Ketobacter sp. MCCC 1A13808: one gene and its partner. The protein of the gene in region 1 binds, or shares a complex with, the protein of each later gene. Links are inferred from orthologs where the notes say so. Each region holds a gene or a part of one and is shown on either strand. Other genes may lie near its edges. The genes, in order: FT643_RS00865 and dnaN.

Region 1 (3,192 bases):
AATCTTCAGTAAAACAATGCAGAACACCGTTGACCTGATCGCCACCAACCTGCTTAAGATAATCCAGTGTGTCTTGCTTTGCACCGCGGGTATGGATAACAAGTGGGAGTTTGGTCTCCCGCGCGGCCTGAATATGGACACGGAAGCGGTCTTGCTGCCAACTCAGATCCCCTTCTCCATAAAAATAATCAAGTCCGGTTTCACCAATCCCAATGATTTTCGGGTGATTTGACCATTGCAAAAGTTCATCTAAAGCAGGTTCACGACTGTCGCGATAGAGCGGATGAACACCCACCGTCGCAAATACCTGATGATATTGCTCAGTCAGGCTGACTACATGCGCAATATTTTCAAGATCAATACCGATACACACCACATGCTCGACGCCGCGAGTCCTGGCGGCAGCTAATGCTTGGTCCAGATCACCCTGGTATGCGGTAAGATCGAGTTTATCGAGATGACAATGGGAGTCGACCAGCATCGAGCGAAAGCCTCTTAATTCGTAAAATCAATAAGATGCAAAGTTTACACGGAAGCAGGTCCGGATTCGAGGAACGGGTACCAAAAGGCATTTACATAGTGTGAGTGGGACGATCCGATTGCAATGCGCCCGCCAGGTAGGTTTCAATTTTGGAACGAGCGGTATCATCCTGATCATTGAATTGCACGCCAATTCCAGCGGCACGATTACCCTGCGCGCCTCTGGGCGTAATCCAGACAATCTTACCTGCTACCGGGATCTTCTCGGTCTCTTCCATCAGGTTCAATAGCAAAAACACCTCTTCCCCTAATTTATACTGCTTGTTGGTGGGAATAAAAAGACCCCCGTTTTTTACAAACGGCATGTACGCCGCGTAGAGCACAGCTTTGTCTTTTATTGTGAGGGATAGGATGCCACTCCGGGAACCGCCAATTGCCATAGAATATCCACTGATTCGCTATTTACTCATGTTTATCCTGAGTTTAGCATTTAAGCAACCGGATGCCAGCATAAGGCTAACGCTTTGCGGCCTGCGACCATTTCAATAGTAATTCTTCCAGCAACAGTTGCGTATTGGGGTTAGCCTGACTGGCAATGAGACGCTTCACGTTGAGTAAATGCTCGTAGCAAAAAAACAACTGGTTTACGTTCAGTACCGCCGCCGCTGCATGCAGGTCTTGCTCCAGATCCTGATTATGAATGGGTTGCTGTGAGCCGGATACCAATCTTGCCAAATCCACCTGCCACGCCTGTAACCAGTTCAATAGTTCTTTCAACGGATATTGCATCCAGCCATCTGCCGTCCGCACCGCATCACGCTTTCCGGTAAGCACACCTAACCACTGCTGAACCACGGTCACCCTTTCCCCCAGCCACTCGCTCTGATCCAGGGACAAAGCCCTACAAGGGGCGCCTCCCGCAACATTGAGCAACTTCTCAACTTTATTGTCGTCACCTATCTGGGGTAATAACCAGCTTTTCGCCACAGAGCGATCGGGAATTCCGAATTCCATTACTTCACAGCGGGAACGTATGGTCGGTAAAACACCACTGATCTGATCCGATACCAGAATCAATAACGTGCGCTCACCGGGTTCTTCCAGTGACTTCAACAACGCGTTGGATGCGTTGGCATTCATTGACTCTGCGGGCCCCAATACCATTACGCGGTAGCCACCCAATTGAGCGGTTTTACCTACAAATTGCACCACTGCACGAATCTGATCCACTTTAATGGCCCGTCCCGGCTCCTCGGGCTCCAAAATAGCCAGATCAGGGTGGGTACCCGCCAGATTCAGCAAACAACCCTTACATTTGCCACAGGCGGTATTCGCAACCGGTTGCTGGCACAACAAATACTGCCCCAATGCCAGTGCAAACTGTCCTTTTCCTGTACCGGGCTCCCCTCGCAGCAGCAGAGCATGGGGCATCCTGCCAGCCTGTAAACGCTCGATCAAACGCAACCAGGACGCCTGTTGCCAGGGCAACGCAACCATCAGATGATTAATTTCAGCAAGGTTCATTTATGTTCTCGCTACGTTAAATCGGCTTTTAGAGTAGCCAGCACCAAATTCAGCTGTTGCTGAACCCGATCCAGCGGCTGCCCGGCATCCACTACATGATAACCTGAATGGTTTGCCGCCCGCGCCAGATAGCCCGCCCGAACACGCTCGAAAAAGGCGACATCTTCACGCTCAAACCGGTCCAGTTCACCGCGACCGCGGGCTCGTTGCAAACCTATTTCTACCGACACATCCAGCAAAATAACAGCGTCAGGTCGCAGACCGTTCTGAACCAGGTTTTCCAGCTGCGCTATGGTGTCCTGGTTCATGCTTCTACCGGCGCCCTGATACGCGTATGTGGCGTCGGTAAAACGATCACATAAAACCCATTTTCCTTGTCGTAACGCGGGCAAAATCACCTGATTCAAATGCTGCGCCCTGGCAGCAAAGACCATTAACAGTTCAGCGGTTTCATCAACAGATTCTTCCCGGGGTTGCAGCAGAAGTTCCCGTAACTGCTCCGCTAAAGGCGTTCCTCCCGGCTCACGGGTCACTATAAACTCGATCCGGTTTTCAGCCAGCCAATGCTTAATAAACTCGATATTAGTGGTTTTGCCCACGCCTTCACTGCCTTCCACAGTAATAAAGCGGCCTTTCGGCAACTTTTCAGAATTTTTCATTGGGTTGCTGATTTCCTTGGTAGTACAGGTGAAGAGCGATAGTCTGAACGACGTTGCCACTGAAACTGGCGCACGGCCTTCTGGTGTTCCTCTAAGGTTGTGGAAAACTGGTGGCTACCATCGCCTTTGGCAACAAAATACAAAGCTTTTGTAGTTGCCGGATGCAAAGCTGCTTCGATGGCAGGCAACGCCGGATTGGCAATAGGGGTCGGCGGCAAACCTTTAATACGATAGGTATTATAGGGCGTGTACGCTTTTAAATGAGCACGGGTTATATTGCCCTGGTACTCTGCGCCCAACCCGTAAATGACCGTGGGATCCGTTTGCAGCCGCATATTTTTTCGAAGCCGGTTTACGAAAACTCCGGCAATCAGGGAACGCTCTGAACTGACAGCGGTTTCCCTTTCCACTATGGACGCCATGGTCAGTGCTTCATAGGGTGAATTATAAGGTAGCGCATCCGCTTTACCGGCCCAGGAAGTTTCCAGCAACGTATTCATTCTCTGGTAGGCCCGACGCAAAATATCCA
Region 2 (3,264 bases), on another replicon or contig:
GCTGTGGGTAATTTCATGATGACGCAGAACCCGAATGCCAAGGTGGTGTATCTGCATTCAGAGCGCTTTGTTGCTGATATGGTGAAAGCGCTACAGATTAATGCGATCAATGAATTCAAACGCTTTTACCGTTCGGTCGATGCGCTATTGATTGATGATATCCAGTTCTTTGCGGGTAAAGAGCGTTCCCAGGAAGAGTTTTTCCATACCTTTAATGCCTTGCTGGAAGGCGGTCAGCAAATGATCTTGACCAGTGACCGTTATCCGAAAGAGATCATGGGGGTTGAGGAACGTTTGAAATCGCGTTTCGGGTGGGGATTGACGGTTGCAGTCGAGCCCCCGGAGCTAGAAACCCGGGTGGCCATATTAATGAAGAAGGCAGAACAGGCTAAAATTAATTTGCCGGACGAAGCTGCTTTTTTTGTCGCCCAGCGGGTACGTTCAAATGTACGGGAATTAGAAGGCGCGCTGAAGCGTGTGATAGCGAATGCACACTTCACGGGCAAGCCGATCTCTCTGGAATTTGTGAAAGAATCGTTAAAAGATCTTCTGGCACTGCAGGAAAAACAAGTTAGCATAGATAACATACAGCGTACCGTAGCCGAGTATTTTAAAATCAAGATGGCTGATATTTTGTCAAAGCGACGCAGTCGTTCTGTTGCGCGGCCGCGCCAGATTGCAATGGCGCTGGCAAAGGAGTTAACCAACCACAGTTTGCCTGAAATCGGTGATGCCTTTGGCGGCCGGGATCACACTACCGTGTTGCATGCGTGTCGCAAGATAAAGGAGCTAAGAGAAGAGAGCTCCGATGTAAGAGAAGACTATACTAATCTTTTAAGGTCGTTAACATCATAGAGTTAGTGATTACTAACTTATGGGGTAGGTTATGAATTTTACCATTGAAAGGGAAAAATTATTAAAACCTCTGCAACAGGTTGCCGGGGTTGTGGAGCGTCGGCAAACATTGCCGGTGCTTTCCAACGTGTTGATGGTGATTGATGGTGATCAATTATTGCTCACTGGCACTGATCTGGAAGTGGAATTGGTCGCTCGTGTCACCCTCGACTCACAGTTTGAAAATGCAGAAATTACAGTTCCAGCGAAAAAGTTATTGGATATCTGTAAATCATTGCCCGAAGAAAGCAGCGTCCAATTTATTCTTGAGGACCAAAAGTTATTGGTGAAGGCCGGTCGTAGCCGGTTTAGCCTGGCTACCCTGCCCTCAAACGAGTTTCCAAATCTGGAAGATGCCAGTGGTACTACCCGTTTTTCCATTAACCAGGGTTATTTGAAATCGGTTATTGACCGCACCGGTTTCGCGATGGCGCAACAGGACGTTCGTTTTTATCTGAACGGGATGCTATTTGAGGTTTCAGCCAATTTACTCCGGGCTGTGGCCACTGACGGGCATCGCCTAGCGCTTTGTAATGCAGAAATCCAATGCGAAGTGGACCAAGCTGTGCAGGCTATAGTTCCACGAAAAGGCGTGCTTGAGCTGTCCAAGTTGTTCACTGATATGGACGCGGATGTTTCGGTATCCTTGAGTAGTAATCATATTCGAGTAGAAGATACGGATTTACGCTTCACCTCCAAGCTAATTGATGGGAAATTCCCTGATTATGAGCGTGTTTTACCTAAAAATAGTGATAAAACTGTTATCAGCGATAAAGACGAGATGAAGCAGTGTTTTTCGAGGGTTTCCATTTTATCCAATGAAAAATATCGCGGCGTCCGAATTAGGTTGTTGGATGGCAGTCTCACAACGGTCGCCAATAACCCGGAGCAAGAAGAAGCAGAGGAAACGATTAACGTTGATTATCACGGTGCGGAGTTGGAGATTGGATTCAATGTGAATTATCTGCTTGATGTAATGAATGTCATCCGTAGCGAGAACGTTAAAATTCTGATGGCTGACTCCAATAGTAGTGCTCTTATTACCGACGCTAACGATGAGACCGCGTCTTATGTAGTTATGCCAATGCGTCTATAGCCTGAATGTTTCTGGAATCTCTGGAGGTTACTCATTTACGTAATCTCCAGCATCTCAAAATCTCCCCTCACCCCAAAACCAACTTTATTGTGGGCCGCAATGGCTGCGGTAAAACTAGCATTCTTGAAGCAATTTCCTTGTTATCCAACGGCCGTTCTTTTCGGTCTGTCGATCCCAAAAAAGTGATATCCCACACAGCTTCCGAGTTAGTAGTTTTCGGTGGTGTTAATCCTGGCAACGGAAGCGGACCCGAGAAACTCGGTATTTCGAAAGGGATGAATGGCTCTACTCTCGCCCGTATTGATGGAGAAACACAGAAGCGCATCTCATCGTTGGCGATAAAGCTCCCTATTGTCAGTATTGATACAGGTTCGATTGAACTTATTGACGGTGGCCCTGGTTTGCGGCGTTCTATTTTGGATTGGGGTATGTTTCACGTGGAACATACTTATCTTGATATTTGGCATCGATATAGAAGAGTCTACAAGCAAAAAAATGCGCTGTTAAAGTCAACGAAAGTCATATCCGAAAACGATCTGAGCTACTGGAACCAACAGTTAGTCAACGAAGGTCAACTTATCGACGATATGCGTGGAAAGTACATAGCCGAGCTTAACGCTCAATTTCAGAATATAGCCTCGAACTATTTTAATATTGCTGAACCCGTATCGCTCCGGTACAAGTCCGGTTGGAATAAACAGAAATATTCAGATTTATACCAATGCCTGGAATTAAATGCGAGAACCGAGATCGAACGGAAAACCTGCCTGTACGGGCCCCATAGAGCCGATATGGTGATCAGTTGGTCAGACGGCATGGCTAAAGATATATGCTCCAGAGGGCAGAAAAAGCTGGTATTATACGGGGTTAGACTCGCACAGGTAGCTGTGATGAGGGCCTTGCGGTCCATTTCACCGGTTCTGTTGCTGGACGATTTACCCGCGGAACTAGACAAGAATAACATTGAGTATGTGACTCGCTTTCTTATGGATTTTCCCTGCCAGGCTTTTATAACAGCCATTAGTGAGCAAAGTATTAATGAAACGCTACTATCGCAGCTCACGGAACACCATATGTTTCACGTGGAACATGGGAAGCTGGTTTCTGCCGAGTAACCCCCTATTGAATATGAATTCACCGCCCGAGAGAGACTAAATTATATGTCCGACGACAATAAAACTTATGATTCTTCTAATATAAAGGTACTCAAAGGATTAGACGCAGTTAGAAAGCGACCGGGGATGTATATAGGGGACACAGACGACGGCACCGGC

Evidence for each region.
Region 2: the proteins of FT643_RS00865 (region 1) and dnaN are in contact, whole or in part, in a cryo-EM structure (PDB 8GIZ), measured with the Escherichia coli proteins. The link is inferred for Ketobacter sp. MCCC 1A13808 from one-to-one orthologs.

Annotation. Positions count from the first base shown.
Region 1 is NZ_VRKW01000001.1:189,113-192,304, forward strand. Bases 1-2,866 are described here. They hold FT643_RS00865 (DNA polymerase III subunit delta'), read right to left. Parts: upstream 2,005-2,866; coding sequence 997-2,004; downstream 1-996. Other genes in these bases: FT643_RS00855 (TatD family hydrolase), read right to left, coding at 1-481; FT643_RS00860 (PilZ domain-containing protein), read right to left, coding at 573-920; tmk (dTMP kinase), read right to left, coding at 2,016-2,663; mltG (endolytic transglycosylase MltG), read right to left, coding at 2,660-2,866. Outside these bases: more of mltG, read right to left, coding at 2,867-3,192. UniProt on the Escherichia coli protein: Part of the beta sliding clamp loading complex, which hydrolyzes ATP to load the beta clamp onto primed DNA to form the DNA replication pre-initiation complex.
Region 2 is NZ_VRKW01000011.1:7,158-10,421, reverse strand. Bases 1-2,938 are described here. They hold dnaN (DNA polymerase III subunit beta), read left to right. Parts: upstream 1-886; coding sequence 887-1,990; downstream 1,991-2,938. Other genes in these bases: recF (DNA replication/repair protein RecF), read left to right, coding at 1,996-2,938; dnaA (chromosomal replication initiator protein DnaA), read left to right, coding at 1-855. In the rest of the region: more of recF, read left to right, coding at 2,939-3,105; gyrB (DNA topoisomerase (ATP-hydrolyzing) subunit B), read left to right, coding at 3,151-3,264. UniProt on the Escherichia coli protein: Confers DNA tethering and processivity to DNA polymerases and other proteins. Acts as a clamp, forming a ring around DNA (a reaction catalyzed by the clamp-loading complex) which diffuses in an ATP-independent manner freely and bidirectionally along dsDNA.